DNA from 4 places in the Aminobacter sp. NyZ550 genome. Region 2 is predicted to be linked to each of the others. Evidence: predicted binding sites of a transcription regulator. Region 2 holds the regulator's gene; each other region holds the start of a gene.
The links. The regulator LexA, encoded in region 2, represses DNA repair genes until DNA is damaged. The targets are predictions, from matches to a motif close to TGTTCNNNNTGTGTTCNG.
Positions count from the first base shown of each region.

Region 1: N7E70_RS24275 (PA0069 family radical SAM protein) is a predicted target of LexA. The motif match lies at 3,949-3,966, and genes of this name have one in related genera.
Region 3: N7E70_RS13325 (ATP-dependent helicase) is a predicted target of LexA. The motif match lies at 3,722-3,739, and genes of this name have one in related genera.
Region 4: recA (recombinase RecA) is a predicted target of LexA. The motif match lies at 3,318-3,335, and genes of this name have one in related genera.

Region 1 covers NZ_CP114190.1:4,880,231-4,887,959, reverse strand. The annotation lists gene N7E70_RS24300 (F0F1 ATP synthase subunit C) at 1-212, shown strand, start outside; gene N7E70_RS24295 (F0F1 ATP synthase subunit B) at 274-873, shown strand; gene N7E70_RS24290 (F0F1 ATP synthase subunit B) at 884-1,363, shown strand; gene N7E70_RS24285 (DUF4180 domain-containing protein) at 1,512-1,898, shown strand; gene N7E70_RS24280 (ribonuclease HII) at 1,922-2,572, opposite strand; gene N7E70_RS24275 (PA0069 family radical SAM protein) at 2,722-3,876, opposite strand; gene N7E70_RS24270 (glycosyltransferase) at 4,024-4,527, shown strand; gene moaB (molybdenum cofactor biosynthesis protein B) at 4,579-5,130, opposite strand; gene N7E70_RS24260 (4-(cytidine 5'-diphospho)-2-C-methyl-D-erythritol kinase) at 5,143-6,009, opposite strand; gene N7E70_RS24255 (NfeD family protein) at 6,020-6,205, opposite strand; gene N7E70_RS24250 (S49 family peptidase) at 6,282-7,145, opposite strand; gene N7E70_RS24245 (tRNA1(Val) (adenine(37)-N6)-methyltransferase) at 7,232-7,729, opposite strand, start outside.
Region 2 covers NZ_CP114190.1:3,782,669-3,790,397, reverse strand. The annotation lists gene gltA (citrate synthase) at 1-421, opposite strand, end outside; gene gltX (glutamate--tRNA ligase) at 606-2,033, opposite strand; gene N7E70_RS18810 (ComEC/Rec2 family competence protein) at 2,369-4,696, shown strand; gene lexA (transcriptional repressor LexA) at 4,824-5,540, opposite strand; gene N7E70_RS18800 (molybdopterin molybdotransferase MoeA) at 5,646-6,851, opposite strand; gene moaC (cyclic pyranopterin monophosphate synthase MoaC) at 6,852-7,334, opposite strand; gene trpC (indole-3-glycerol phosphate synthase TrpC) at 7,336-7,729, opposite strand, start outside.
Region 3 covers NZ_CP114190.1:2,721,356-2,729,084, forward strand. The annotation lists gene N7E70_RS13320 (sterol desaturase family protein) at 13-996, opposite strand; gene N7E70_RS13325 (ATP-dependent helicase) at 1,183-3,681, opposite strand; gene N7E70_RS13330 (VOC family protein) at 3,948-4,490, shown strand; gene N7E70_RS13335 (dienelactone hydrolase family protein) at 4,623-5,501, shown strand; gene N7E70_RS13340 (hypothetical protein) at 5,548-5,745, opposite strand; gene N7E70_RS13345 (thioesterase family protein) at 5,896-6,375, opposite strand; gene N7E70_RS13350 (FAD-binding oxidoreductase) at 6,582-7,729, shown strand, end outside.
Region 4 covers NZ_CP114190.1:3,905,949-3,913,677, forward strand. The annotation lists gene alaS (alanine--tRNA ligase) at 1-1,857, opposite strand, end outside; gene recA (recombinase RecA) at 2,105-3,193, opposite strand; gene N7E70_RS19435 (carbohydrate kinase family protein) at 3,470-4,408, shown strand; gene N7E70_RS19440 (pseudouridine-5'-phosphate glycosidase) at 4,429-5,355, shown strand; gene N7E70_RS19445 (hypothetical protein) at 5,577-5,876, shown strand; gene N7E70_RS19450 (TfoX/Sxy family protein) at 5,879-6,193, opposite strand; gene sufA (Fe-S cluster assembly scaffold SufA) at 6,215-6,595, opposite strand; gene N7E70_RS19460 (hypothetical protein) at 6,704-6,991, opposite strand; gene N7E70_RS19465 (hypothetical protein) at 6,988-7,392, opposite strand; gene N7E70_RS19470 (SUF system Fe-S cluster assembly protein) at 7,392-7,729, opposite strand, start outside.

The DNA of each region.
Region 1 (7,729 bases), 1.1 Mb from region 2:
CAGCAAAGGCAATCGGCGCAGGCATCGCTTGTCTCGGCATGGGCGGCGCAGGCATCGGCCTGGGCACCATTTTCGGTAACTACCTGTCGGGCGCCCTGCGCAACCCGTCGGCAGCTGACGGCCAGTTCGGCCGCCTGATCTTCGGCTTCGCCGTTACCGAAGCTCTGGGCATCTTCTCGCTCCTCGTCGCTCTGCTCCTGCTCTTCGCATAAGAGCCGCGCAAGCGAGTTGACCGGCCGCGTGTTGCGGCCGGTGGGATGACAGGGGATAGAGATGTTTGTCACGCCGGGTTACGCCGAGGAAGTCGCACCTGCGGCCGGGGAAGCTCATTCTACCGACGCCACCACTGCGCACACCGAAACGGGTGCGGAGCATGGCGGTGGTGGGTTGTTTCCGCCTTTCGATACGTCGAACTATCCGTCGCAGCTGCTCTGGCTCGCGATCACCTTCGGCCTGTTCTATCTCTTCCTGAAGAACGTCGTGCTGCCGCGTGTCGGCGGCATCCTCGAGGTGCGCCGCGATCGCATCGCCGGGGATCTCGACCAGGCTGCCCGGATGAAGTCCGAGGCGGATGCAGCGGTTGCCGCATACGAGCAGGAGCTTGCCGAGGCCAAGGCCAGGGCAAACGCCATCGGCCAGGAAGCACGCGACGAGGCCAAGGCGGAAGCCGAAGCCAAGCGCAAGGAAGTCGAAGCCGGGCTCGACCAGAAGCTGACCGCTGCGGAAGCACGCATCGCTACCATCAAGGCCAATGCCATGAAGGAAGTGGGCACCATCGCCGAGGACACCGCTGCCGCGATCGTCCAGGCACTGGGCGCAGGCAAGGTCGACAAGGCTGACATCGCCGCCGCCGTCAAGGCAGCGAGCAAGTAGGAGAGGGGCCATGGACGCAACATTCTGGGCCACAGTCGCTCTCGTCATCTTCGTTGGCGTCGTCCTGTACCTGAAGGTGCCGGGCATGCTTTCGAAGTCGCTCGACGAGCGCGCCGAACGCATCCGCGCCGAACTCGAAGACGCACGCAAGCTTCGTGAAGAAGCCCAGCAGCTGCTCGCCGAGTACCAGCGCAAGCGCAAGGAAGCCGAGAAGGAGGCCGCCGACATCGTCGATCTGGCCAAGCGCGAAGCTGGCCTTCTCGCCGAAGAAGCGCACAAGAAGACCGAAGAGTACGTTGCTCGCCGGACCGCCCTTGCCGAGCTCAAGATCGGCCAGGCCGAACGCGACGCCGTCAACGAAGTTCGCGCCAACGCTGTCGACCTCGCGGTCGAGGCAGCTCGCCAGATCTTCGCCGGCAAGGCCGACGCCAAGACCAACGCCGACCTGTTCAAGGGCTCGGTTCAGGAACTGAAGGCCAAGCTCAACTAAGTCGAGCAGCCAGGCAGATTTAAAAAAGCCGCTGGGATTTCCGGCGGCTTTTTTGTTTTCAGGGCAGCCAAGGGCGACCGTCTGTCGTTTGGCAGGAGCCGCTCCGCTGTGGCTTGCGCCTCGCTGCAGCCGCTGCTAGCCGGATCACATGACCCAGATCGTCGAAATCGGCAAATCCCGGATACTCCGTTTCAGCCAGATCGGTGCGGTGCTGCGCGCACCTGCCGACGCCAATGACTTCATCAGCGAGGCATGGTCGAATGAAGCTGATGTCCTCGCCATCCCCGTGGAAAGGCTTGGCCCGGATTTTCTCAAGCTCAGCACCGGCGTTGCCGGCGAGGTGTTTCAGAAATTTGTGAATTATGGCCTCGGCTGCGCGATCGTCGGCGACATCACGCAGGCGCTGGAAGGCAGTGGCGCGCTGCGTGACTTCGTGCGCGAGACCAACAAGGGCAAGTCGATCTGGTTCGTTCAGGATTTCGCCGAGCTTGACGTCAGGCTCGGGACTTCGCCGCGTGAGAGCCGGCAAGGCTAGGGCTCACAGCCTTGCTGTCAGGGTTATTCCCTGAATGGGGCGAAGGAGACGCGGTGGATGCGCAGCGCCGCGCCATGCTCGACGATGGCGGCGCGATGGCGCTGGGTCGCATAACCCATATGGACTTCGAAACCGTAGCGGTTGTCGTTCGAGCCGCAGACCGACATCATGCGGTCGCGCGTCACCTTGGCAACTATCGAGGCGGCGGCGATGGATTGCGAGCGCTGGTCGCCTTTGACCAGAGCGCGGCATGTGCAGGCGAGACCGGGCGGTACGTCGCGGCCGTCGGCCAGCGCCGACTTCGCCGCTACCGGCAGGCCGGCAATGGCGCGGCGCATCGCTTCCAGGCTCGCCTTGCGGATATCGCTGCGGTCGATGCTGTCGGCCGAAACCGACGCCACGGCGACGCCCAAGGCCTTGCACAGCACCTCGTCGAACAGCGCGTCGCGCTGGGCGGCTGTAAGGCGCTTGGAATCGTCCAACCCCGATGGAATGTTGCCGGGGTCGAGCACCACGGCGGCAGCGACAACCGGGCCGGCGAGGGGGCCGCGTCCGGCTTCGTCGAGGCCGGCGCATGGCCACAGGCCGCCAGATATCGCCTTGGTTTCGAAGGCGAAGTCGGGCTTGTCGATGAATTCGAAGAGGGGCGGAGAATCGGAGCGCGGGCGAGCCATGGTGCGGCGATGCTCGCATCGGCCCCGATCCTCCGCAAGTCCTTCCCGGCCGATTAGGGCGGCGGTCCGGGAAGGCACCGTCAACTGGCCACGGGGAACGGCCGGACGGGATCTCTTGCACGGGCGGACGACGATGCCCGCCCAAATGTTCAAAGCAGCGTCAGTTGCAACTGGTCCTTGGGGCCGGCCTCGAACAGGTCGGTCCGGAGCGGTGTGCGCACCGAGTTGAGGCCGAGGCGCTGGGCCGCGATCTCGAAGCGGCGGCCGATCTGCCAGGCATAGGGACCTTTGCCCTTCATGCGCTTGCCCCACTCCGAATCGTAGTCCTTGCCGTCGCGCATCGAGCGGATCAAGGACAGCACGTGGCGGTAGCTGTCGGGATAGTGGCGCAGCAGCCAGTCCTTGAAGATCGGGCTGACCTCCAGCGGCAGGCGCAGGATGACGTAGCCGGCGCTCGTCGCACCGGCGGCCTTGGCCGAATCGAGGATGCGCTCGATCTCCTGGTCGGTAAGGCCGGGGATGATCGGCGCCACCATCACCGAGACCGGAATGCCGGCATCGGAGAGCTGCCTGATAGCTTCTAGCCGCTTGGTCGGCGTTGCTGCCCGCGGCTCCATGGTGCGCGCCAGCATGCGGTCGAGCGTCGTCACCGACAGCGCCACCTTGGCCAGGCCTTTTTCGGCCATGCGGCTGAGGATATCGATGTCGCGTGTGACCATTGCCGACTTGGTGACGATGCCGACAGGATGGTTGCGCGCCTCCAGCACCTCGAGCACCTCGCGCATGATGCGCCAGTGCTTCTCGATCGGCTGATAGGGATCGGTGTTGGTGCCGATGGCGATGGTGCGCGGCTGGTAACCGTCCTTCGACAGTTCGCGGTCGAGCAGCCGCGCCGCATCCGGCTTGGCAAACAGCTTGGATTCGAAATCGAGCCCGGCCGACAGGCCCATATAGCTGTGGGTGGGGCGGGCGAAACAGTAGACGCAACCATGCTCGCAACCACGATAGGGATTGATCGAGCGGTCGAATGAGATGTCGGGCGACTCGTTGCGGGTGATGATGGTGCGCGGCTTCTCGACCTGGACCTCGGTCTTGAACGGCGGCAGCTCCTCGATTGTGCTCCAGCCGTCGTCGAAGACATGGCGGCTGACCGGCTCGTAGCGCCCCGACGGGTTGACGCCGGCACCGCGGCCGCGTCGGCGCTCATGGTTGATGCGCAGGCCGCTTTCCTCGATCATGGCATTGGCCATTCCGGCTCCACCACCCTTGAAAGCGGCAATATCGGCCCGTGCGATGGGTTCCATTTCGCTATCTCCCCGAGGGAAAGAGGCCGCCCGTCGATTCGTTCGGCATGAAACTATTCCTATTTTGGAAAAGAGAACAAAGCAAGAACTTTGTTCTCTGGGCCGCGAGGCTGGCGCTTCGGCCGGCTTTCCGATATGCGGCTGGATATGCTGAGCGTTCTGATCGAGACCAGGGACGACGAGGAGGGGCTCGCCCGCACGCTGGCGGCGCTGGTCGGCGGCGCCGTCGAGGGTGTCGTGCGCGAGGTGATCGTCTGTGACCTCGGCTCCACCGACCAGACCCATTATGTCGCCGAACATGCCGGCTGCGCCTATCTCGCCAAGGGCGGCATCCAGGCAGGCATCGCGCAGGCCAGGAGCGACTGGCTGCTGCTGCTCGAGCCGGGCGCGCGGCTGGCCGAAGGCTGGACCGAGGATGCTGTTCGCCACATGAGCCGGCTGACCATGGCGGCGCGCTTCACCCGGTCGCGGGCGAGCAACCGTCCGTTCTGGGAACGGGTGACGTCGCGGCCGCGCGCTCTGGAGCAGGGGCTGGTCATCACCAGGAAGCAGGCAGCTGTTCTGGGTCGCAACGGGGCGGACGCCGAAGGCATCGCGCGCGGACTTGCCATGAAGACGCTGGATGCCGAAATCGTCGTCGCGCCGCGCTAGGGCAATTTTAGCAGCGACATTTCGTCGGAAATTGCGAAAGACGCCCTGGCTTCAGGCTGACTTGGTGCCGCCACGCCTGAGGTGCTCGTCGAGCCGCGGCATGATCTCGACGAAATTGCACGGCATGTGGCGGTAATCGAGCTGCGCCTTGAGAATGCCGTCCCAGGCGTCGCGGCACGCCCCAGGTGACCCCGGCAGCACGAAGACGAAGGTGGCGTTGAGCACGCCGCCGGTGGCACGCGACTGGATCGTCGACGTGCCGATCTTGTCGTAGGAAATGCGGTGGAACACCTCCGAGAAGCCGTCCATGCGCTTTTCGAAGATCGGCTCCAGCGCGTCCGGCGTGACGTCGCGGCCGGTGAAGCCGGTACCGCCGGTGGTGATGATCACGTCGATTTCGGCATCGAGCGACCAGGCGGTGACGCGGTCGCGGATCTTGTCCTTATCGTCGGTGACGATGTCGCGCGCCTTGAGCACGTGCCCGGCTTCGGTGATGCGGTCGGCTAGCGTCTGGCCTGACTTGTCCTCGGCCAGCGTGCGGGTGTCGGAGACGGTCAGCACCGCGATGCGGACGGGAACGAAGGGGCGGGGCTCGCTGGCCATTGTGTTGGGCTCCTAGGTCCGGGTCGTTGTGGCGGCGCTGAACCAGCCGGGACGCTCTGCCGAGATCGCCGTCGCCGCGTGCGCGGCGGCAGCATTGCTGTCGAAGATGCCGAAACAGGTGGCACCCGATCCCGACATGCGGGCGAAGGCGGCACCCGAATTGCGAAGGGTGGTCAGCACCGCGACAATCGAGGGTTCGATCGACATTGCTGCAGGCTCGAGGTCGTTGCGGCTGGTTGCCAGCCAGTCGAGCACGGTATCGGCGCTGTCGAGCGGCGCGAGCGGGGGATTTTCACGTGAGGCCATCGCCCGGAAGACGCTCGGTGTCGCCACCGCGATGCCGGGATTGACCAGCACCATCGGTAGCGAAGGAAAATGCCTGACCGGGGCGAGCTGCTCGCCGATACCGCGGGCGATCAGCGGATGCCCTGCCAGGCACATCGGCAGGTCGGCGCCAAGCGGCAAGGCGAGGCGGGCAAGGGTTGCGGCATCGGCCGGCAGGCGCCAAAGGCGGCTCAGGGCGCGCAACGCGGCAGCCGCGTCGCTCGAACCGCCGCCGATGCCCGAGGCGACCGGCAGGTTCTTTTCGAGCGCCATGGCGACCGGCTGGGTGGTGTGATGGGGAAAGGCAGCGCGCAGCGCGTCCCGGGCCTTGAGCACGAGGTTGCCGCCATCGACCGGCACATCGGCGGCAAAGCGGCCGTTGACGACGAAACCGTCCTCTGTTGCCGCCGCAACGGTGATGCGGTCACCAAGCTCGGCAAAGACGACAAGGCTTTCGAGCAGATGATAGCCGTCATCGCGCCGGCCGGTGACATGCAGCGCCAGATTGATCTTGGCCGGGGCGAGTTCGGCGAGCGGAACGCTGTTGAAGGTCACGGGCGGGGCGTCAGTCTTTCTCGAGCCGGTACTCGCCGGTTTCGGGATCCTTGACCAGTGTCCCGTTGGCGCCGGTCTGGCGCTGCTTCTCGTTGCGCCGCACCTTGGCAGTCACCCGTTCGGCCTCTTTGATGAAGGAGCGGTAGCCGATATAGGCGACCACGCCGACAAGCGCGAAAAAGATGAGCTGCGGCATTTCATTCTCCTCCCTTCGGTGCCGTTTCCGGCCGGCCGGGGCTGTCCCCACATGATAATCCGCCGTTTCGGCTTTTTCAAAGGCCGAACCGGCTCCACAATGCGCGTTCTTCCGCCGCATCCACCAGGCCGGTGGCAACCGCACCGGCTGCTTCAGGCGTGAAGCCGAGGGATGAGCCGAGGCCGAGCCTGCGGCCGAACAGGCCGCGCGGTGCTGTGATCAGCTTAAGCTCGGCCTTGGGGCCATAGCGGTCCTTGAGCACGGTGCGCATGTCGCCGAGCGCGTCGACGAGGCCGAGTTCGAGGCCCTTCTTGCCCGACCAGAACAGGCCGGTAAACAGGTCCGGGTCGTCCTTGAGCTTGCCGCGGCGGCGCTCCTTGACCATCTCGATGAAGGTCTCGTGCACTTCGAGCTGCAGCTTCTTCAGCCGCTCGACGTCTTCGGCCTTTTCCGGCTGGAACGGATCGAGCGTCGCCTTGTTGGCGCCGGCGGTGTAGACGCGGCGCTCGACGCCGATCTTCTTGATCAGGTCGGTGAAGCCGAACGAGGCCGATACCACGCCGATCGAGCCGACGATGGAGGACGGGTCGGCGAAGATCTCGTCGCCGGCAATGGCGATCATGTAGCCGCCCGATGCGGCGACGTCCTCGACGAAGACCAGCACCTTCTTGTTCTTCTCGGCGGCAAGGTCGCGGATGCGCTTGAAGATCAGGCGCGACTGTACCGGCGAACCGCCCGGCGAATTGATCGAGATGGCAACGGCGGGCGCGCTGGAAATCGAGAAGGCCTTTTCGATCAGCCCGGCTGTGCTTGCCAGTGAAAGCGTCGGCCGGAACTGGCTGCCGCCCGACATGATCGCGCCTTGCAGCCTGATGACGGGGATGACGATCTCGCCGCCTCGCATAGATCTCGGCAGCAGGCGGCGGAACAGGTTCTTCACGTAATCTCTCCGGTCTCTGGTCATGCGGATGTATGTATTCCCGCGACAACCGCAATGCTTCGGCCCAGCTCTATCGCCGAAAAGCTTCAATCGCCGAAAAGCGACGCGCGGCCGTTGCTTATGTCGTCGGCGCGTTGCGAGAAGCTGTCGCCGGGATCGCGCAGGACCAGCGGCGGGCAGAGCGTCAACGGCGCCCGCGAGGCGCGAACCGCCCGCACGATGATACGGATCGCGGCCGCGTCGGCGCGCGGATGCACCGGTACGATCTCGGCCTTGCCGAAGCGGCCCTCGAGGGCCGTAAGGATCGCTGCGAGCTGCTCCGGCCGGGCGATGATGGCGAGGCCGCCGCGCGGCTTGACCATGGCGGCAGCACTCCGGAGCCAGCTTTCGAACAGCCCGTCCTCCATGACATGCGCCTGCCGCTTCAGCGCGTCCGGCGTCGGCCGGTGATGTGCAGGATTGAAGGGCGGGTTCATGATGACGAAGTCGAGCGAGGCGTCGGCAAGGCCTGCCTCGGTGCGTGCCTTGCCGGAAAGGCCGACATCGGCGACGAGCACCGACGCGCGCTCGCGCAGCGAGGCGTT
Region 2 (7,729 bases):
CGCCGACCACGCCGCACATCACCGCCATCGGGTGTGCGTCGCGGCGGAAGCCGGTGAAGAAGCGCGACATCTGCTCGTGCACCATGGTGTGGCGCGTGATGCGGTAGTCGAAGTCGTCCTTCTGCGCCTTGGTCGGCAGTTCGCCGTAGAGCAGGAGGTAGCAAACTTCGAGAAAGTCGCCGTGCTCGGCGAGCTGGTCGATCGGATAGCCGCGGTGCAGCAGGACACCGGCGTCGCCGTCGATGAAGGTGATTTCCGATTCGCAGCTTGCGGTGGAGGTGAAACCCGGGTCGTAGGTGAATGCGCCGGTCGTTGCGTAGAGCGATGCAATGTCGATCACATCTGGTCCGACCGTTCCGCCGCGGACCTTGAACTCGTGGGTCTGGCCGCGGAACTCCAGTTTGGCGGTCGAATCAGTCATCGCATACTCCTTAGTGCTGAGTTGCCGCCTTGCGCGGCGCAATCGTCATAACAAGGCAACCCATTAGGCCCGGAACGCTTGAACTCGCTTCCCAGCTTTCCCGCTGCTTTCAAATTGACCTGTTGCCGCAATGTTGCACCGCAACAGCCTCATTTCAATGCAAAACTAGGAAAGCACTGCTGACCTAATCGATTTGATCAAAAATGCGGGCTAGACTTTCGTCGCGCCCTAGAACGGCGAGCACATCGAACACTCCGGGGGAAGTGCTCTTGCCCGTCAGGGCGGCCCGCAAAGGCTGCGCCACGCCGCCCAATTTAAGATTTTCGCGGCCGGCAAACTCGCGGATCGCGGCCTCTGCATTGGCCGCCGTCCAGTCGGCGGCAGCGACCGTCGCGAGCGCCGCATGCGCGCCCTTGAGGATATCCTTGGCTGGGCCGGCGAGCAGGCCGGCGGCCTTCTCATCGAGCGGCAGCGGACGCTGGGCAAACAGGAAGCCTGCGCCGTCAGCCAGTTCGATCAGCGTCTTGGCACGCTCCTTGAGGCCCGGCATGGCGGCAAGCAGCTGTGCCTTGCGCGTGTCGTCGAGCCCGCCGAGGATGGCATCGCCGCCGGGCAGATAGGGCAAGGTGGCAACGAAGATGTCGAACAGCTTCTTGTCGTCCATCTGGCGCATATGAACACCGTTCAGCGCCTCGAGCTTGGCAAAGTCGAAGCGTGCCGCACCCTTGTTGACGTCCTCGATCTCGAACCAGCTGATCATGTTCTCCATGCTCATCACCTCGTCGTCGCCATGGCTCCAGCCGAGGCGGGCGAGGTAGTTGAGCAGGGCCTCAGGCAAATAGCCCATGGCGCGATAAGCATCGACGCCGAGCGCGCCATGGCGCTTGGACAGTTTTGCGCCGTCCGCACCATGGATCAGCGGGATATGCGCCATCACCGGCACGTCCCAGCCCATGGCGTTGTAGATGACGGTCTGGCGCGCGGCGTTGGTCAGGTGGTCGTCGCCACGGATGATGTGGGTGACGCCCATGTCGTGATCGTCGACGACGACAGCATGCATGTAGGTCGGTACGCCGTCCGAACGCAGGATGATGAAATCGTCGAGATCCTTGTTGGGAAAGCGCACATCACCCTGCACGCGGTCGAGCACCAGCGTCTCGCCGTCCTGCGGCGCCTTGATGCGAATGACCGGCTTGACGCCAGCCGGCGCCTCGGACGGGTCGCGGTCGCGCCAGCGGCCGTCATAGCGTGGCGGCTTGCCCTCGGCGCGCGCCTTCTCGCGCATCTCGGTCAGCTCTTCCTGCGAGGCGTAGCAATAATAGGCTTTGCCCATGCGCACGAGTTCTTCGGCCACCTCGCGATGGCGCGGCGCACGCTCGAACTGCGAAATCGGCTCACCCTCCCAGGTCAGGCCGAGCCAAGTCAGGCCCTCGAGGATCGCGGCAGTTGCGGCGTCGGTCGAGCGCTCGCGGTCGGTGTCCTCGATACGCAGCAGCATGGTGCCGCCGGTGTGGCGGGAATAAAGCCAGTTGAAGAGAGCGGTACGCGCGCCACCAATGTGCAGATAGCCGGTGGGCGATGGGGCGAAGCGGGTGACGACAGGCATGGCGATTTCCAAGGGAAGCAGGGCGCTTGGCCGAAAAACCGGCGGCGCATGGCGTTTGTGTGCGGTTGATGTAGCATAGAAGGTCTGGGGCGCAAGAGGCAGGCCCGATGGGCGACCGCATGCGGGAGGGGCAGGCCGGTAACAATCCGGTGGTCGAAGCCAGCGAGCGCGACTTGCTGACCTCTTCAGCCGTGCCTGCCGTTGCGTGGACACCACCAGCTCTGCCCGAGAGAGATGCTGCTCCTGACGCTGATGCATCGCCGTTTCAGCGAGGACACAAGTCCTGGCTACGGCAAGGATCGCAATTGCTGGTCGGTCACCGGATCACCGCACGATCCACCTTGGCCGCGATCGAAACGGAACTCGACCGCGGTGCGGCGTTCCTGCTTCTTCCGGTTTTTCTGGCCGCCGGTGCCCTGGTGTATTTCGCGCTTCCGAACGAGCCGGATCTCGCGCCGCTCGTCGTTGTGTCAGCGACACCGGCCGTCCTCGCCTTCCTAACGCGCGGACGGCGGCCTGTTCACTACGCGCTCGCCGCACTCGCCGCCTCAATGCTCGGCATGGCGGGTGCAAAGTTCGAGACCGAACGCATGGCAACGAAGATGCTGGGCGCCGAGATCTCGACTGCCATCACCGGGCGCGTCGTCGAAATCGACAATCTGGACAAGGGCAGGGTGCGGCTGACGCTTGACGTTCTGGCGACCGCGCGCCCGGTTTTGCGTTATACGCCCGATCGGGTGCGGCTCGTTGCCCGCAAGCTTCCTGAGGGCGTCATGGCGGGGTCCGAGGTGACGGGTTATGCCAGGCTGATGCCGCCGTCCGGGCCTGTGCGGCCGGGCAGCTATGATTTTTCCTTCGAAAGCTATTTCGACGGCATCGGCGCCAGCGGCTTTTTCATGAAAGGCCCAGAGTTTGCTGCAACCACCCAGCCGCTGTCGGCCAGTGATCGTGCATTCGCGTCGATCGAGAATGTGCGCCAGAAGATTGCCCAGCGCATTCGCGACCGCATTGGCGGTCCAGAGGGCGAAATCGCGGCTGCCCTGGTCGTCGGCGTGAGCGGCGGCATTCCCGAGGATGTCAATGAGGCGCTGCGGCGTACCGGGCTCTACCACATCATCTCGATCTCGGGTCTGCACATGGCGATGGTCGCAGGCACGGTCATGCTTTTGATGCGGCTATGCTTCGCCGCCTTTCCAGGCTTCACCTCGCACCGGCCGGTCAAGAAGTACGCGGCAGGCGCAGCACTGCTCGCCACCGGCGGCTATCTGTTCATTTCAGGCGCCGAGGTCGCGGCGCAACGCAGCTTCATCATGCTGGCGGTGATGCTGACGGCCGTGCTGTTCGACCGCGCAGCACTCACCATGCGCAACCTGGCGATCTCGGCCGTTGTCGTGATCATGATCTCGCCCCACGAAGTCGTCGGGCCGAGCTTCCAGATGTCGTTCGCCGCAACGGCAGCCCTCGTTGGCGCATATGCCTGGTGGTCGGACCGGCGGGAGGAGCAGGCGCTGCCGGTCGGTCAGAGATCGCTGCCGTCCAAAATCTGGCGCTGGCTTGCGACAGTTGCGATAGGCCTCGCCGCGACGTCGGTGATTGCCGGGCTCGCGACCAGCGTTTTTGGTGCATGGCATTTCCAACGTGTCTCGCCCCTCAGCCTGTTCGCCAATCTGGCAGTCAGCCCGTTTGTGTCTGTCCTGGTCATGCCCTTTGCCGTCATGGCTGGCATTTTCATGCCGCTTGGACTCGACGGCCCCTTCCTCGACACGATGGGCTTCGGCCTGAAGGCAATGATTGGCATCGCCACCTGGTTCTCCGAGCGCTCGCCGGTCGATGCGGTCGGCCTTGTCTCGTCACATGCGGTACTGTTGCTCACTGCAGCACTCGTCATCGCGTCGACGGCAACGACCTGGCTGCGCGCCGCCGCACTGCCATTCGCGGCCCTTGGGCTGCTGACGGTCGTGGAAACGGAAACGCCCACGGTTCTCGTTTCGGAAGATGGCCGCCTCGTCGGCGTCCCGGTCGACGATGGCAAGCTGGCCGTCAATCGCGTCCGGCCGAACCAGTTCACCGTCGACAACTGGCAGCGCGCGCTGGCGTCGGAAACACTCGTCACCCCGGCCCGTTCGGCCGCGAATGCAACGAACGGGACTGTCCGTTTGCCCAGCGAGACCGGCTCACAGCCAACAGCCGAGGCAGATGTCGCCGGTACGATACCCGGCAAACCAGTATCTGGAGAGCTAAACGCCGCCGGCGCGGACGCCTTCGTCTGTGACAGCGGGCTGTGCACGGTTCAACAACCGGAGGGGGCACGGATCGTCCATGCGGCGAATGCGAGCGCCGCTGCACGAGCCTGCGACAACGCGAATCTCATCGTCGTCGACGATGCCACGGCAAGCGACGTCTGCCCCGGCGTGGCCGTGCTCACCAAACGCGAGCTGGCGCGCCTTGGCAGTGCGTCGATATTCATCACAGCCGCGGCGGCTGGCGTAGATCGGGCGGTCGAGATACGCCACGCCGTGGCGGAACCGTACCGCCCGTGGCATGCGCAGCGCCAATTTTCGCGCGAGGCGAGGGGCCTTCCGCCCTACAAGCGAGTGGAGATGCCCCCAAAGGCATCAGCCGGGGCAACCAAGGCGCACCCGAAAGCGCCGACTGCGACCACACGGTGAGTCCGAAATCTGTACCCGCCGTCGCAGAGCCGTCAGATACGGCACGATAGCAACAGGGCAGATCAGTCCGGCTTACAGATTGCAGCAGGATGGACAGGCCGAGGTGGCGGAAACGCAGCCCCGGCAATCAATAGCGGCGGATCAGGCCGACAAGCTTGCCCTGCACCTTGACCCTGTCCGGTCCGAAGATGCGGGTTTCATAGGCCGGATTGGCGGCCTCAAGAGCGATCGAGGCACCCTTGCGGCGGAAACGCTTGAGCGTCGCTTCTTCGTCGTCGACGAGGGCGACGATGATCTCACCGGGATTGGCCGTGGTCGAGCTGCGGATGACCACAGTGTCGCCGTCGAAGATGCCGGCCTCGATCATCGAGTCGCCCTTGACCTCGAGCGCGTAATGCTCGCCGCCCATGATCATGTCTGGCGGCACCGAAATCGAATGCGTCTTGTGCTGGATGGCGTCGATCGGCACACCGGCAGCGATGCGTCCCATGACGGGAATGGCAACCGCCGAAGCAACATCGTCGTCATTGCCGGCCGACATGCTGCGTGACGGCTCGGGTTTGCGGCCGAGGCTACCCTCGATGACGCTGGGCGAGAACTTCTTCGCCGCGTTGAGGCCAGGCGCGATCGAATCGGGCAGGCGCAGCACTTCAAGCGCGCGCGCCCGGTTGGGCAGACGCCTGATGAAGCCGCGTTCTTCGAGCGCCGTGATCAGGCGATGGATGCCGGACTTGGAGGCGAGGTCGAGTGCTTCCTTCATCTCGTCGAAGGATGGCGGAATACCCGCTTCCTTCAGCCGCTCGTGGATGAATAGCAAAAGCTCGTGTTGTTTGCGCGTCAGCATCGCCACCCCCGAGGAATCAGAAGAAAAACAAACCCAGAACAAACACTATCTGTTCCAGTTGTGTTCCGCAACTGTTGATATTTCGTGAAGGGTGGAAGGTGCTGCTCAGCGCAACATCATCACCTGGCAGGCGCTGCCGGCTTCGACTGCAGGCGCGAAGGGCACCCGCACGATGGCGCAGTTGGCGTCGGCCAGCGTGCGCAGCATCGAAGAGTCCTGGATCAGGTAGGGTGTGACGACGAGACCCTCAGCGGTCTCGCGCGCAATCGCGCGGACAAAGTCCTGGCGCAGGTCGTTGGCCGCCATTGCCGTGTCGAGAATACCGTTGCGCATGTCGGGTGAATAAGGGCGGCCGCCAAGCTTCGCCAGCAGAGGTTTCAGGAAAATCTGCGAGCAGATCAGGCTGGCGACCGGATTGCCCGGCAGGCCGACGCAGCGGCTGTTGCCGAGCCGGCCGAACATCAGCGGCTTGCCCGGGCGCATCGCGATCTTCCAGAAGTTGAGATCCATGCCGAGATCGGTCAGGACACGGTGAACGAGGTCGTGGTCGCCGACCGAAGCGCCGCCCAGCGTGACGATCACATCGGCGTCGGCGGCGAGCGCCTTGGCGACCAGTGCGGAGATTGCCTCGGTGCGGTCGGCGGCGATGCCGAGATCGAGTACGCGCGCGCCAACCGACTGAACGATCGCCGCGACGCCATAGGCGTTGGAGGCGATGATCTGGTCGGGCCCGGGATTGCTGCCCGGCGGCAATAGCTCGTCGCCGGTGGCGATGATGGCGACCAGAGGCGCCCGCAGCACTTCGACGCTGGGATGATTGGCAGCTGCGATCAGCGAGAGCGCTGCCGGGTCGAGCACACGTCCTGCATCAAGGATGAGGTCGCCCTGCTTGAAGTCGAGGCCCCTGGCGCGGATGTTGCGGCCAGCAAGCGTTGGCTCGAGCACCGCGATCTTGCCATTGCCGAGATCGCGAACGTTCTCCTGAATGACGACGGTATCAGTGCCTTGTGGCACCGGTGCGCCGGTGAAGATGCGGACGCACTCGCCTGGTCCGACGGTGCCCGTGAACTGCTTGCCGGCGGGTGCCTGGCCGATAACCTTGAGCTGCGCCGGCAGTGAAGCGATGTCGGCGGCCTGGACGGCGTAGCCATCCATGGCGGAGGCGTCAAAGGGCGGCTGGGTGCGCAGGGCGTGTAGTGGAGCCGACAGCACGCGGCCTGATGCCTGGGCAAGGCCGACAGTTTCCGTGCCGCGCGGTTCGGCAGCGTCGAGCAGGCGCGCCAGGGCGTCGGCGACGGGCAGCAGCGCCATCTATTCGGCAGCCTTGTAGTCGCCCGACTTGCCGCCGGTCTTCTCGACCAGCCGGATGCCGGAGATCACCATGCCGCGATCGGCGGCCTTGGCCATGTCGTAGATGGTAAGGCAGGCGACCGAGGCAGCCGTCAGCGCTTCCATCTCGACGCCGGTCTTGCCGGTGACGCGGGCAAGCGCCGTGACGCGCAGGCCGGGCAGCGCCTCATCTGGCTCGATCTCGACCGAAACCTTGGTCAAAAGAATGGGATGGCAGAGCGGCACGAGCTCATGGGTGCGTTTGGCCGCCATGATGCCGGCAATGCGGGCGGTGCCGAACACGTCACCCTTCTTGGCGTTGCCCGACAGGATCAACGCCAGTGTCTCCGGGCGCATGACGACATGGCCTTCGGCAATTGCCGTGCGTGTCGTCTCGGCCTTGTCGCCGACGTCGACCATGTTGGCCTCGCCGGTGGCGCCGATATGGGTGAGGGTGGTTGCCATGTCAGGCGCTTGCCAGGGCTGCGCCATCGAGCAGCGCACGCGTCGCCGAGGTCACGTCGGCCTGCCGCATCAGGCTTTCTCCGACGAGGAAACTGGAGATGCCGGATTTCTGCAGACGCAGGCAATCGGCATGCGTGAAGATGCCGCTTTCGCCGACCAGCAGCCGGTCTGCCGGCACCATCGGCGCCAGGCGCTCCGACGTGTCGAGGCTGACCTCGAATGTGCGCAGGTTGCGGTTGTTGATGCCGAGCAGGCGCGACTGAAGCTTCAGCGCGCGTTCTGTCTCTTCTTCGTCATGGACCTCGACGAGCACGTCCATGCCGATTTCGAACGCCTCATCCTCGATACGCCTGGCATCTTCGTCGCTCAGGCTCGCCATGATGATCAGGATCGCG
Region 3 (7,729 bases), 1.1 Mb from region 2:
GTGCGCGGTGCATTAACGCGTCTTTCGGTGAAATGGCCAGAGCAGTTGGCGCCCGAACTCTTCCGGTATGGGGTCGTTATGGATGCCGACATTTTCGGGCCAGGCATCGGCCGGCAGATAGAATGTACCAAAAAGCCTGTCGATCCAGGGGAAATGCACGGCGAAATTCTTGTCGATCGGCCTGACCGCATGGTGCCAATGGTGAAAACGGGGTGTGACCAGCAACTGTTCCAGCCAGCCGAGCCGTATGCGCATGTTGACGTGGTTGAAGGTGGCTTGTGCTGCCACGATGGCCAGCCAGATGTAGAGGGCGGCTTCGGAAAAGCCGAACAGGAACACGGGCACCAGAATGAGTGCCCGTGTGACGACGATATCGACCACATGCAGCCTGGAACCCGCCAGCCAGTCCATCGCGCGCGAGGAATGATGGATGGCATGAAACGGCCAGGCGAAACCTATACGGTGAAAGCTGCGATGTACCCAGTACTGCGTCAGGTCGGCAACGAGCATGATCAGCAGGACTTGCGCAATGAGTGGCATGCTCTTGACCTGGGCACTCATGGTATCGGCCTGCCAGGCTTGGGAGACAATCGTCGCAGGTAACAGTGTGAAGAAGGTCAAAAGCTCGACCAGCACGTGACTGACGATGAAATAGAGCCCGTCGGTCGTCCAGCCGGCACGGAACGTTCCATGCTTGGGACGCAGCGGAAACAGGCGCTCCAACGGCACGAAGACGAGTGACAACAACACGACATTGAGGACCAGCCAGTCCAAGCCGACATGAATCGGCGCGTCGCCGTCGTAATCGACATTGACGCCGGTGCCACCCAGAATGATGGCCAGCGTGGCAAAACCGATACCGGCAAGGCCCAGCTTCTTCGACGGCCTGAGCAGGATGTTCAGAGCGGAGAAGAAGAAACCGGCAATGATGGCGAGTACGAGCAGCCCGCGCATGAACTCGACCGGATAGGAGCTGCGCAGTTCGGACGTGGTCAACCATTCCGGAAACCGGAACACCAGGACCGCACAGAAACTTCCGAGGGACAACAAAAGCCCCAGCAGACCGGAAAACCAGCCGGATCCGAAACCTTGTGGTCCATGATCACCGAGCATGCGTTCGAACCAGCGGTCAAGCGCCGTGTGGCGGGACGTTGGCTCTGGCGCCGGGTCTGTCAAATGCCCTCACACTGGGTTCACGAACCCGTCCAGTACCTTCTTCTGGCCGGCCTTGTCGAAGTCGATGGTGAGCTTGTTGCCATCGATGTTGGCGATGTTGCCGTTGCCAAATTTCTGGTGGAAGACGCGGTCGCCGACCTCGAAGCGCGAGGGCTCCGTCGCGACCGACTTGGCGACCAGTTCGCCGTCGATTGTGCGGCCCTTGACCGAGCCGCGGCCGGCGCCGAAGCCGGAATCGGTTTCGCCATAACCTATGCGTTCGACCGAATGACCGGAGCGGGAACCCCAGTTGCGGTCGGTGGCTTCGGTGCGGTTTTGCTGGGCACGCTGCCAGCCGGGCGTGGCGTAGGTGTTGGAGAAGGACTTTTCACCGACGCTGTCGAAACGCGAGGCACCGTAGGGGTTCTGGCGGCCGCCGCCATAGCCGCCATAGGAATTGCCGGCATCGGCCACTTCGACATGCGCCTCGGGCAGTTCGTCGAGGAAGCGCGAGGGGATGGTCGACTGCCACAAGCCATGGATGCGGCGGTTGGAGACGAACCACAGATGCAGGTTCTTCTTGGCGCGGGTCAGGCCGACATAGGCGAGGCGGCGTTCCTCCTCGAGACCCGAGCGGCCGCCTTCGTCGAGGGCACGCTGGTGCGGGAACAGGCCTTCCTCCCAGCCGGGCAGGAAGACGGTCTCGAATTCGAGGCCCTTGGCCGAATGCAGCGTCATGATCGAGACGGCGTCGAGCTGCTCGTCCTGCTCGGCGTCCATGACAAGGGCGACATGTTCAAGGAAGGAACGCAGCGACTCATATTCCTCCATGGAGCGGATCAGCTCCTTGAGGTTTTCAAGTCGGCCCGGCGCTTCGGCTGAGCGGTCGTTCTTCCACATATCGGTATAGCCGCTCTCTTCGAGAATGATCTCGGCGAGCTCAGTATGCGGGGTGTTGTCGAGCGCCTTCTGCCAGCGCTCGAAATTGGCCGCGACTTCGCGCAGGGCGGCGCGAGGCTTGGGCTTGAGTTCGTCGCTCTCGGCGAGCTGGGCGGCTGCCTGCAGCATCGGCACGCCAAGGGCGCGCGCGGTATCGTGGACCTGGCGGATGGCGGCTTCGCCGAGGCCGCGCTTGGGCACGTTGACGATGCGCTCGAAGGCGAGATCGTCGGCACCTTGGGCGACGACGCGGAAATAGGCCATGGCGTCGCGGATTTCCTGGCGCTCGTAGAAGCGCGGGCCGCCGATGACGCGGTAGTTGAGGCCAAGCGTGACGAAGCGGTCTTCGAACTCGCGCATCTGGAACGAGGCGCGCACCAGGATCGCCATGTCGTTGAGATTGTGTTTCTGGCGCTGCAGCTGTTCGATGGTCTCACCGACGGCGCGGGCTTCCTCCTCGGAATCCCAGGCGGCATGGACATTGACCTTGCCGTCTTCGGGATCGTTGCGATCGGTGAACAGCGTCTTGCCGAAACGGCCCTCATTGTGGGCGATGAGGTGGGCGGCGGCACCCAGTATGTGCGCGGTCGAGCGGTAGTTGCGCTCGAGCCGGATGACGACGGCACCGGGGAAATCCTTGTCGAAGCGCAGGATGTTGTCGACCTCGGCGCCGCGCCAGCCATAGATCGACTGGTCGTCGTCGCCGACGCAGCAGACATTCTTCTGCCCCGGACCACCCGTTTCCTGGGCCAGGAGCCGCAGCCACATATATTGCGCGGTGTTGGTGTCCTGGTACTCGTCGACCAGAATGTATTTGAAGCGCTTGTGGTATTCCTTGAGCACGTCAGGGTAGGCGCGGAAGATGCGGATCGGATGACACAACAGGTCGCCGAAGTCGCAGGCGTTCAGCGTCTGCAGCCGGTCCTGATAGGCCTTGTAGAGCTCGCGGCCCTTGCCGTTGGCAAAGGAGCGGGCGTCGCCCTCGGGGATCTCGGCTGGACCGAGGCCCTTGTTCTTCCAGCCGTCGATCATCATGGCGAACTGGCGCGCCGGCCAGCGCTTGTCGTCGAGGCCCTCGGCCTGGATCAACTGCTTAATCAGGCGGATGACGTCGTCGGTGTCGAGGATGGTGAAGTCGGAGCGCAGCCCTGCCAGTTCGGCATGGCGACGCAGCATCTTGACGCCGATCGAATGGAAGGTGCCGAGCCACGGCATGCCCTCGACCGCTTCGCCGACAAGGTGGCCGATGCGCTGCTTCATCTCGCGCGCGGCCTTGTTGGTAAAGGTGACGGCGAGGATCTGGCTGGGGTAGGCGCGGCCCTGGCTGAGGATATGGGCGATGCGGGTGGTGAGCACACGCGTCTTGCCGGTGCCGGCGCCGGCGAGCACCAGAACCGGGCCTTCGGTGGTCTCGACAGCCTGGCGCTGCTCGGGGTTCAGGCCGTTGAGGTAAACCGGCGCTGACGGCGCCTGGCGCGCGGCCATGGCGCGCGCAGCGATACCGCTGGGCGCAGGCGTGCTGGCGGCCCGGGGTGGCATCCCGCCGGGCTCGTCGAAAAAGGGCATGTCGTCCGGAAAGTCTGACATTTGCCCCGAATGTAGTGATTCGGGGCGGAAAGGCCAGAAGTGTCTCTGTTTTGTTCTGGTTTTGCCGGGAAAAGCGAGCGGTGTTGACCCTGCCGCAGGCGCTTTGCTAGCGTGGCTGACGGCTTGATGTGGCCGGCAGTCCGCGCCCTCCGGGGGTATGGCGAACACATCGGACGCTTCCGTCACCTGATCCCATGGGATGGTGAGAGCATCGGCAATGCGGGCACTGATGGGATTTCTCGCCACAACCAGAGGATCGGAAGATCATGCGAACCTATCGTGACGCAAAGGCGATGGCGAAGGCCATGCGCGAGGCGCTTGCCCAGAAGAACCTCGAAGTCAGCCACAGCGAGGCGCTCGAGATCGTCGCCAGACAATTCGGCGTGGAGACCTGGAACATCCTGTCGAGCAAGCTCGAGAAGGCGGAAGAGCCGACAGCCGGTGCGGTGAGTTTCACCCAGCCGGTGCCGATCTTCCGCATATTCGACGAAGACAAGACGAGGGGCTTTTACGAGGGTTTCCTCGACTGCACTTTCGACTGGGAGCACCGCTTCCACCCCGGCGCACCGCTCTATTGCCAGGTGTCGCGCGGCGGCCTGAAGCTGCATCTGTCGGAGCATTCGGGCGACGCCAGCCCGGGTGCGACGGCTGTCTGCTACATGAAGGGCGTCGAGGCCTTCCAGAAGGGGCTGATTGCCAAGAACTACAAGTACAACCGCCCAGGCCTGGAGCGGCAGGACTGGGGGCTGGAGTGCCAGGTGATCGACCCGTTCGGCAACCGCATCCGTTTCATGGAAAGCGAAGACTGAGCGCTTGTCGAAGCGCCCGCGCCGACCTCGCGCGGGCGCTTTTTTCGTGGCCGCGGCGATCACGCAACAGTGAAACCAACTACATTTGCATACGTTAAACTCCCGGCCTCGGAACCAGACAGGGAGCGAGAAATGACACGACCTGCCATTACCCAGGCGATGATCGACGCCTATGACGAATACACCCACCTGACACTCGACCGGCGCGGCTTCATGGAGAAGCTGACCAGGCTTGCCGGCTCAGGCGCTGCCGCGGCGGCGATCGTGCCGTTGCTTACGACCAACCAGGCGCGGGCGGCGATCGTCGCCGACGACGACAAGCGGCTGAAGGCCGAGGACATTACCTATCCCGGTGGTGCCGGCGAAATGAAGGGCTATCTCGTCCGGCCGGCCGACGCCACAGGCAAGCTGCCGACTGTCATCATCATTCATGAGAACCGCGGCCTCAACCCGCATATCCGCGACGTGGCGCGGCGGGTCGCGCTCGAAGGCTTCGTGGCGCTGGCGCCCGATTATCTGTCGCCGCTCGGCGGCACGCCGGCGGATGAAGAAAAGGCACGCGAAATGTTCGGCCAGCTCGATGCGGCGCAGACAGTGGCCAATGGCGTCGCCACGGTGGCGTTCCTGAAGGGCCATGAAAGCGGCAATGGCAAGGTTGGCGCCATGGGCTTCTGCTGGGGCGGTGGAACCGTCAACGCACTGGCCGTCAACGCGCCCGATCTGGCCGCCGGCGTTGCTTATTATGGCTCCCAGCCGAAGGACGAGGCCGATATCGCCAAGATCAAGGCAGCCCTGATGCTGCATTATGCCGGCAAGGACGACCGCATCAACGCCGGCATAGACGCCTACAAGGCGGCACTGGAGAAGGCCGGCAAGGAGTTCCAACTGTTCGTCTATGACGGCGCCCAGCACGCCTTCAACAACGACACCTCGGAAGCCCGCTACGACAAGGCGGCGGCGGAACTGGCCTGGGGGCGTACGGTCAACTTCTTCAAGGAGAAGCTTGCCTGATCAGGCAAGCGGTGAAGGCGCGCGGCTGGCGCGCCTTTCGGCCGGCTCAGGCCACGCCGCGCTTGGAGCGGGCCTGGCGCAGGATGACGCGCCAGCGCAGCATTTCGATCGGGATCGGCCGGTTGTTGTTGGCGATCTCAAAAAGTTCGTTGTTGATGTTGCGAAGCGAACGCCAGAAATCATAGTCGCTGATGCGAGGGTCGCAGGCGAGTTTGTTGGCCGTTGCTTCGATGTCAGTGTGCATGCCTTGCCTCAAAGCCGTCCGGTGCCCGCCGCCGCGACTCAACTTCGCTTGCATGGGATTGTCGGAGGGCAGCGAGGGGCGATCAACGAACCTCAGGCTGTGGCGCAGGTTATAAACAGGTAAGGTTAATCGCCTGTGGCCTTGAAGCCACTATGCGGGCTTGCGTTTGATGCCGATCGAGCGACCGGCACGCTCGGGCGTCGGCAAGGCGGCATGGGCGGCGCGCATAGCGTCGAGGGTGGCCGTGATGTCCTGAGGGAAGGGCGCGACCTTCGGGCCGTTCATGTCGACATGCAGCGACAGCGTCTCTGACGTCGCCGACAGCCAGCCGTCGACATGGTGCAGTTCCTGGTAGACGCGGAAGCGCTTTTCGTCGTGGTCGAGCAGGTGGAAGGTGGCGGTGACCTTGTCGCCAAGATGCAGCTCCCTGACGTAACAAACATGGATCTCGGCGGTGTAGGTGGTGAGCTTGCGATCGCGGGCATAGGCCGCGCCCAGCCCAAGCAGGTCGAGCGCTTCTTCACCGCCGCGGTCGAACAGCACGTTGTAATAGGCCATGTTCATGTGGCCGTTGTAGTCGAGCCAGGCTTTCTCGACCTCCATGACGCTCGAGACGAACGGTGCAGGCATGGACGATCCTCTTGACCTTAAAGCGCCGCGCGTCCGTCAGGACGCGCAAAGGACGCTGTTAAACTTAGGTTTGTGCATGATCCTTTCCGATAATCCCGATTTTCGGGGTCATGCACGGTGGTGCTGGACAAACTGTCGGGGCTGGCAGATTACCGCAGCATAAGGCGCCGGCAAGGCGCCAGGCTGTTCCAAACGCGGAGGAAAACATGGCTCTGAGCGACCTGAAGGCGATGGCGCGGAACGAGGAGGGGATCGCGGCTGCGCTGGGCATCCTCAAGCAGCAGTTCGGCGAGCGCTTCCAGACCGGCCAGGCGATCCGCGAGCAGCATGGCCACACCACCACCTATCTGCCCAACCAGGCGCCCGATGGCGTGGTGTTCGCCGAAAGCACAGCCGACGTGCAGGACGTTGTGCGGGTCTGTGCCGCGCATCACGTGCCGGTCATCGCCTTTGGCACCGGCACCTCGCTGGAAGGCCATGTCAACGCTCCGGCGGGCGGCATATCGCTCGACATCTCGCGTATGGACAAGGTAGTGTCGGTCAATGCCGACGATCTCGACTGCACCGTCGAAGCGGGTGTGACGCGTGAGGCGCTGAACAATTATCTGCGCGATACTGGCCTGTTTTTCCCGATCGATCCCGGGGCGAACGCCAGCCTCGGCGGCATGGCGGCGACCCGCGCCTCCGGCACCAACGCGGTGCGCTATGGCACGATGCGCGAGAACGTGCTGTCGCTCAGGGCTGTCATGGCCGATGGCAGCGAGGTCGTGACCTCGCATCGGGCGCGCAAGAGTTCGGCGGGCTACGACCTGACGCGGCTTCTCGTCGGTTCGGAAGGCACGCTCGGCATCATCACCGAGGTGACGCTCAGGCTGCAGGGCATTCCGCAGGCGATCTCGGGCGGGGTCTGCCCGTTCCCGACTGTCGAAGCGGCATGCCAGGCCGTCATCACGACGATCCAGATGGGCATTCCGGTGGCGCGGATCGAGCTGGTCAACGCGCTGCAGATGCGGGCGATGAAGAATTACTCCAAGCTCGACTATCCCGAAAGCCCGTGCCTGTTTCTCGAATTTCACGGATCCGACGCCAGCGTGGCCGAGCAGGCGGAGAGCTTTGGCGAGATTGCGACGGAGTATGGCGGCGGGCCGTTCCTGTGGACCACTGTCGCCGAGGAGCGGGCGAAATTGTGGAAGGCGCGCCATGATGCCTATTGGGCGTCGCAGACGCTCAGGCCGGGCGCACGTGCCCTGTCGACGGACGCCTGCGTTCCGATCTCCCGCCTTGCCGAATGTATCGCCGAGACAGAGGCCGACATAGCGCGGCTGGGCCTGATCGCACCGATCGTCGGCCATGT
Region 4 (7,729 bases), 120 kb from region 2:
GATCTCGTTCGACATGCGCTCGACTTCCTCGAGCTCCTCGGCCGAGATCGGCTTGTTGTGCGAGATGTCGAAGCGCAGGCGCTCAGGCGCAACCAGCGAGCCCTTCTGCGCGACATGAGTGCCGAGCACCTCGCGCAGCGCCTCGTGGATCAAGTGGGTTGCCGAGTGGTTCGACCGCAAACGCGTCCGCCTGTTGTGGTCGACCTTGAGCTCGACGGCAGCGCCCGTCTTGAGCTTGCCCTTGGTGACCTTGCCGTAATGAACGAACAGGCCGTCGGCCTTCTTCTGGGTGTCGGTCACCTCGACGGCGAAGCCTTCGCCTGAAATGGTGCCGGTGTCGCCCATCTGGCCGCCCGACTCGCCGTAGAACGGCGTCTGGTTGACGACGATGGCGACGATGTCGCCCTCGTTCACGGCATCGACAACGGCGCCGTCCTTGAGCAGCGACAGGATCACGCCTTCGGCCTGCTCGGTCTCGTAGCCGAGGAATTCGGTGGCGCCGGTCTTTTCGCGGACGGAGAACCAGACGACCTCGGTCGCAGCCTCGCCGGAGCCCGCCCAGTTGGCGCGCGCCTCGGCCTTCTGCCGCTCCATCGCATCGGTGAAGCCGGCGAGATCCACCGAAATGCTGCGCTGGCGCAATGCGTCCTGCGTCAGGTCGAGCGGGAAGCCGTAGGTGTCGTAAAGCTTGAAGGCGGTTTCGCCGTCGAGCATGTCGCCCGAGCCCAGCGTCTCGGTGGCGTGCGCCAGCAGGCCCAGGCCGCGGGCGAGCGTCTTGCGGAAGCGGGTCTCTTCGAGCTTGAGCGTCTCGGTGATGAGTGCTTCGCCACGGACGAGCTCGGGATAGGCCTGCCCCATCTCGCGGATGAGTGCGGGCACCAGTTTCCACATCATCGGCTCCTGCGCGCCGAGAAGCTGCGCATGACGCATGGCGCGGCGCATGATGCGGCGCAGCACATAGCCACGGCCCTCATTCGAGGGCAGCACGCCATCGGCGACGAGGAAGCAGGACGAACGCAGGTGATCGGCCATAACGCGGTAGGAAGCGACATTGCTGTCATCCGGGCCACGGCCGATCGCCGAGGACGCGGCATCGATCAAGGTGCGGAACAGGTCTGTCTCGAACACGGTCTCGACGCCCTGCAGGATCGAGGCCATGCGCTCGAGGCCCATGCCGGTGTCGATGGACGGGCGCGGCAGCGAGATGCGCTCTTCCTTCGTCACCTGCTCATATTGCATGAAGACGAGGTTCCAGAATTCGAGGAAGCGGTCGCCATCCTCCTCGGGGCTGCCGGGAGGGCCGCCCCAGATGTGCTCGCCGCGGTCGATGAAGATTTCCGAGCACGGGCCGCACGGGCCGGTATCGCCCATCGCCCAGAAATTGTCCGAGGTGGCGATGCGAATGATGCGGTCGTCGGTGAAGCCGGCGATCTTCTTCCAGTGGTCGGCCGCCTCGTCGTCGGTGTGATAGACGGTGACGAGCAGCTTGTCCTTCTTGAGCCCGTACTCCTTGGTGATCAGGTTCCAGGCAAGCTCGATCGCCTGCTCCTTGAAATAGTCGCCAAAGGAGAAGTTGCCGAGCATCTCGAAGAAGGTGAGATGGCGCGCGGTGTAGCCGACATTGTCGAGGTCGTTGTGCTTGCCGCCGGCGCGCACGCTCTTCTGCGCGGTTGCGGCGCGCGAATAGGAGCGCGTCTCGAGCCCGGTGAAGACATTCTTGAACTGCACCATGCCGGCATTGGTGAACATCAAGGTCGGGTCATTGCGCGGGACGAGCGGACTGGAGGCTACGACCTCGTGTCCGTTCTTCTTGAAGTAGTCGAGAAATGTCGACCTGATCTCGTTCACGCCACTCATATTGCCGCCTTTGATCGCCGCCCTGAACAGATGCACCCCGCCCTTTGCAGGCGGAAATTGGAACTGGCCTTTTAGCCGCCCACCTTAACCCTGTCCAGAAACACCGGACCGGCAATAGCCCGCAATCCGCCGCCCGATCAGCGAAGCAGTCTTCACAAACGCAAACCGCCGGCACAATGGCCGGCGGTCGCTCAGATCGTCTGTCTTGGGTCTGGTCCGACGTTCGCCGGACCGGCCCCGAATGCGCCTACATCGCGCCAGCTTCGTCGCCGTCGTCTTCCTCGCGCGAGCCGTTCTCGAGGAACTTCTCGGCGATCAGACCGGCATTCTGCCTGAGCAGCTGTTCGATCTCACGCGCCGCGTCGGGATTGTTGCGCAGGAACAGCTTGGCGTTCTCGCGTCCCTGGCCGAGCCGCTGCGAATTGTAGGAGAACCAGGCGCCCGACTTCTCGACAACGCCGGCCTTGACGCCGAGATCGACGAGCTCGCCGGTCTTGGACACGCCTTCGCCATACATGATGTCAAACTCGACCTGCTTGAAGGGCGGGGCCAGCTTGTTCTTCACCACCTTGACGCGGGTCTGGTTGCCGACGACCTCGTCGCGGTCCTTGACCGAGCCGATGCGGCGGATGTCGAGGCGGACCGAAGCATAGAACTTGAGCGCGTTGCCGCCGGTGGTGGTCTCCGGCGAGCCGTACATGACGCCAATCTTCATGCGGATCTGGTTGATGAAGATGACCATGGTGTTGGAGCGCGAGATCGAGGCCGTCAGCTTGCGCAGCGCCTGGCTCATCAGGCGGGCCTGCAGGCCGGGCAGCGACTCGCCCATTTCACCCTCGATCTCGGCGCGCGGCGTCAGCGCTGCAACCGAGTCGACGACCAGCACGTCGATGGCGCCGGAACGCACCAGCGTATCGCAGATCTCCAGCGCCTGCTCGCCCGTGTCGGGCTGCGAGATCAGCAGGTTCTCGAGATCGACGCCGAGCTTGCGGGCATAGACCGGGTCGAGCGCGTGTTCGGCGTCGACGAAGGCGCAGATGCCGCCCTTCTTCTGGGCTTCGGCCACGGTGTGCAAAGCGAGCGTCGTCTTGCCCGAGCTTTCCGGCCCGTAGATTTCGATGATGCGTCCGCGCGGCAGGCCACCGACGCCAAGAGCGATGTCGAGGCCGAGCGAGCCGGTGGAGACCGTTCCGATCTCGACAACCTGCTCATTGGCGCCCAGGCGCATGATCGAGCCCTTGCCGAAGGCGCGTTCGATCTGCGACAGCGCCGCGTCCAGAGCCTTGGATTTGTCCACCGAATTATCCTCTACAAGCCGCAATGAATTCTGAGCCATGATACATCACCCCGTGGTCGTCAATGAAGGCCGGCAGATCCGGTGCCGATATAATTTTGTATCTGTTTTGTTCTCATTTGGCAAGAGCAGTCAACTTACTGATATTTATGTTTAATCACATGCGTGTTCTTTTTTTGTTTTAAAGCTGCACGTGATGCGATGTCGCATATGGCGCGACACGCCGCCGTGAAAATCCGCCCGCGCCGCGATTCGGTTGCCGCCCGCCTCGCCAGACACTAAGTTCCACGCCCGAAACCTCTGCCGGACACCTGCATCATGACGTCACCCAAGATCCTTGCCATCGGAGGCGCACATGTCGACCGGCGCGGCCGCATGACGGCACCGTTCGTGGCGGGCGCCTCGATCCCCGGCTCGATGAGCGAGGAGGTTGGCGGCGGCGCTTTCAATGCGTTGCGGGGTGCAGTGCGTCGCGGGGCGACCGGCGCCTTGATGTCGGTGCGCGGCGGCGACGCGGCCGGCGACGCCGTGGCGTCGGAGATCGCGACCAACGGCATCGAGGACCTGTCGGCCATCTTCCTCGACCGGGCGACGCCGAGCTACACCGCCCTGCTCGACCGCGACGGCGACGTGGTCGCGGCACTGGCAGACATGAGCCTCTACGAACTTGCCTTCGCCAAGCAGCTCAGGCGCGCCAAGACGCGTGAGGCGATCGCAGGCACGGATGCCGTGCTGTGCGACGCCAACCTGCCCGAAGCAGCGCTGGCCAAGCTCGGCGAGATTGCCGACAAGCCGCTGTTTGCCATTGCGATTTCGCCCGCCAAGGCGGTGCGGCTGGCGCCGATCCTCGGCAAGCTCTCCTGCCTCTACATGAACCGGCGCGAGGCGGCGGTGCTGGCTGATGTCGCTGCCGATTCCACGCCCGACGCCTTCGCCCGCGGCCTGCGCGCCACGGGGCTCAAGCGCGGGGTCGTCACGGCAGGCGGAAGCTCGGTCTTTGCCTATGACGCCGCCGGCCTGATGGAGATCACACCGCCTGCCCCACGCTGGATCGTCGACGTGACCGGCGCCGGCGACGCGCTGGCGGGGGCAACGACGGTGGCGCTTCTGCGCGGGCTGCCGCTCGAGCGGGCGCTGCGCGAGGGCATTGCCGCAGCCGTGCTGGCCATAGAAAGTGCCTCGGCGGTGCCCGATCTCGCCCAGGCAGACTTTGACGCGGCGCTGGCCCTTGTGCCGCAAGCCCGGGAAATGGCATGACGCGGACCAAGGAGACCAACATGACGCCTGAAACCGCCCGCCCCTTCATCGACATCCACGCGCCCGTCGCCGCAGCTCTTGCCGCCGGCAAGCCGGTTGTCGCGCTCGAAAGCACCATCATCACCCACGGCATGCCCTATCCCGACAATTCGGCTATGGCGGCCAATGTCGAGAAGATCATCTCGGACGAAGGTGCGGTGCCCGCAACGATCGCCGTCATCGGCGGCCGCATCAAGATCGGCCTGTCGGACGGCGAGCGCGAATCGCTGGCCATGACCGGCGGCGCAATGAAGCTGTCGCGCGCCGACATCGCCTATGCAGTTGCCGAAGGCCGCACCGGCGGCACGACCGTGGCAGCGACGATGATCGCGGCCCATCTCGCCGGCATCAAGGTGTTCGCGACCGGCGGCATCGGCGGCGTGCATAAGGGCGCCGAAAAGAGCTTTGACATCTCGGCCGACCTCGACGAGCTGGCGCGCACGCCTGTCATCGTGGTCTCGGCCGGCGCCAAGGCGATCCTCGACATCGAAAAGACGTTGGAAGTGCTGGAGACGCGCGGTGTGCCTGTTGTCGCCTACGGCTCCGACATCGTGCCGGCCTTCTGGTCGCGCAAGTCGCCCTATGCGGCGCCGCTGCGCCTCGACACAGCTGACAAGATCGCCCGCCTGCATGCGACGCGCGCAGCACTCGGCCTCGACGGCGGCCTTTTGGTCGCCAACCCGGTGCCGGAGAGCGACGAGATCCCGACTGAAACAATGGCCGGCTACATCGAAGCGGCCCAGAAGGCGGCCGAGGCGCAAAACATCTCGGGCAAGGCGGTGACGCCGTTCCTGCTGGCCAAGATTCTCGAACTGACCAACGGCGCCAGCTTGAAGACCAACATCGCCTTGGTCGAGAACAATGCGCGGCTGGCGGCCAAGGTGGCGATCGCGCTGGCCAAGGCGTGAACCGCATTCGCAATACACATTAATATTAGCTAGGCACAATATACATTCCGGACAGGCAGGCTTAAGCTGCGGCGCGGCCAGCCTGCCGTCCGGGATTGCCCGGCGGCATCATCGGGGTTTGCGTGATGTCCGACAGTGGCGGGCGTTGCCGACTTCTCAGCATGCAGGTATTCGCGCGCTGCTGCGCTGCCGTAGCGTTTGCGTTGCTGGCATTGTCTGTCATGACCGCCCCGGCTTCGGCGCATCGGGCGGCTTCAGGCTGGAACTATCCGCCGGCCTGCTGCCATGGCGACATCGAACATGGCGAGTGCCAGGCCATTCCCGAGAAGTCAGTCAAGGAGAATGGCGGCGGCTGGTCGATCGTGCTGGAGCCCGGCGATCACCGCAAGGTGACGCACCACAACCGCTATTTCGTACCCTATGGCTCGGAAATCCCCTCGGGCGACGGCAACTATCACATCTGCCTGCATCCGACCGAAGAGCACGAGAACTGCTTCTTCGTGCCGCCCGGCGAGATGTGAGGTTATTTCTTGCTGCGCAGTGCCGCCTCGAACGCCTTGCGCGCCCACACGGTCATTTCATCAGGATCGTCGACAGCGCTTTCGGGGATTGTCCAGTAGGGCATGTTGACCGGTCGCCCGCCGGCATCGGTCCAGCGCGTTGCCCCCGCCGCCTCGAAATCGGGCGCGCTCACCGCATCGGCCTTGAGCAGGATTTCGCCACGCACCTCGACGCCGACGATCAGGCCGTCGTGATAGATGCCCTTGCCGCCGAACATCTTGCGGATGGTGACATCGCCAAGGCCGGAGAAGGTCTCGCGGATGGCTTCGTCGCTCATTGGCTGATGCCTCGCTGAGGATCAGGCCTGCGCGCGCGCTTCGGCGAGCGCCTTGAGGTCGGCGGGCTTCAGCTCGACCGACTCACCGCAGCCGCAGGCCGAGCTCTGGTTCGGATTGTTGAAGGTGAAGCCGGTGCGCAGGGTGGTGACCTCGAAGTCCATCTGGGTGCCGAACAGGAACAATGCCGCTTCAGGAGCGACATAGACATGGGCGCCGTCGCGCTCGATGTGGTCGTCCTTGGGGTTCGGCTCGGTCACCAGGTCGACCGTATATTCCATGCCGGCGCAGCCGCCCTTCTTGATGCCGAGGCGGATGCCCTTGGCATTCTCACGGGTGGCCATGATCTCGCGCACGCGGTCGGCGGCCCGGTCGGTCATTGAGATGACGGCGAAGCGTCCCATGTTTCTTCCTGCTCCATTCCTTGCAGGTTCAAGGCCTGCCGGATGATTCTTCCTTAAGATGGTGAAATGTCTCGCGTGATGCAAGGCATCCAATTTCCAGTTGTTCGGCTAGATTCTGACAAGCTGCACCTTATCGGCGTCGGTTCCAAAATGTGATGCGAACTCCAACACATCCTCTACCGCTTCGCCCTGATGCGCCGTGGTCACAACGAAACGACTTGAATCTGAACCATCGCCGACAACGAGTGCGTCGATCTGATCTTCTACGTCTTTTGCATTCTCTCCCACGACCGCGATGAGGGAGACGCCGTCTCGCAAGCACTGCTCCACAAAGGGCCCAATTGCCTGTGGTCGGCTGACCGGCAGCTGCAAGACGATCTTGCGGGCATAGGTCACAGGTCCACCAATCCGAAAGCGGCGACCAGCTTGTCGTAAGTATGCGTGTCTTGCGTTTCGCCGTGTGGAGCGACGAGCTGCCAAATGTCATCGCTGTACAGGAGCAGCATCTCCTCGGTCGGAGCGACGACTTGCACGTCGCCTGCGCCCAGATAGAGCGAGTACCCCTCTATCCCGTGGCGAGACAGAATGGCGTAGTGAGCGCGAAACTCTCCCGTACGGATGCGAAGCCCATCGTCCGACGTACCTTCGTACGGCTCCACAATTCGACATATGCGACCGATCGCAGTTTTCCGAAAGGCTTCCTCGTCAGAGCCATAGCGGATTCCGTCAGCAGGCAGCGACAAGACACGAACATAGCAGCCGACGAACACGCCGTTCGCGGCTGCCAACTCGCTCATCAATACCAGCCCACCGCGACCTGGGCTTCCTCCGACATGCGGTCGGGCGTCCATGGCGGATCGAAGGTCATATTGACCTCGACGCCCGACACGCCCTCGACGGCGCCGACGGCGTTCTGCACCCAGCCGGGCATTTCGCCTGCCACCGGGCAGCCCGGAGCGGTCAGCGTCATGTCGATCTTGACGGTGCGGTCGTCCTCGATGTCGATCTTGTAGACGAGGCCGAGTTCGTAGATGTCGGCAGGGATTTCGGGGTCATAGACCGTCTTCAGCGCCGAGACGATGTCGTCGGTCAGCCGCGCCAGTTCGTCCGCCGGAATGGCCGAGGCCGACACGA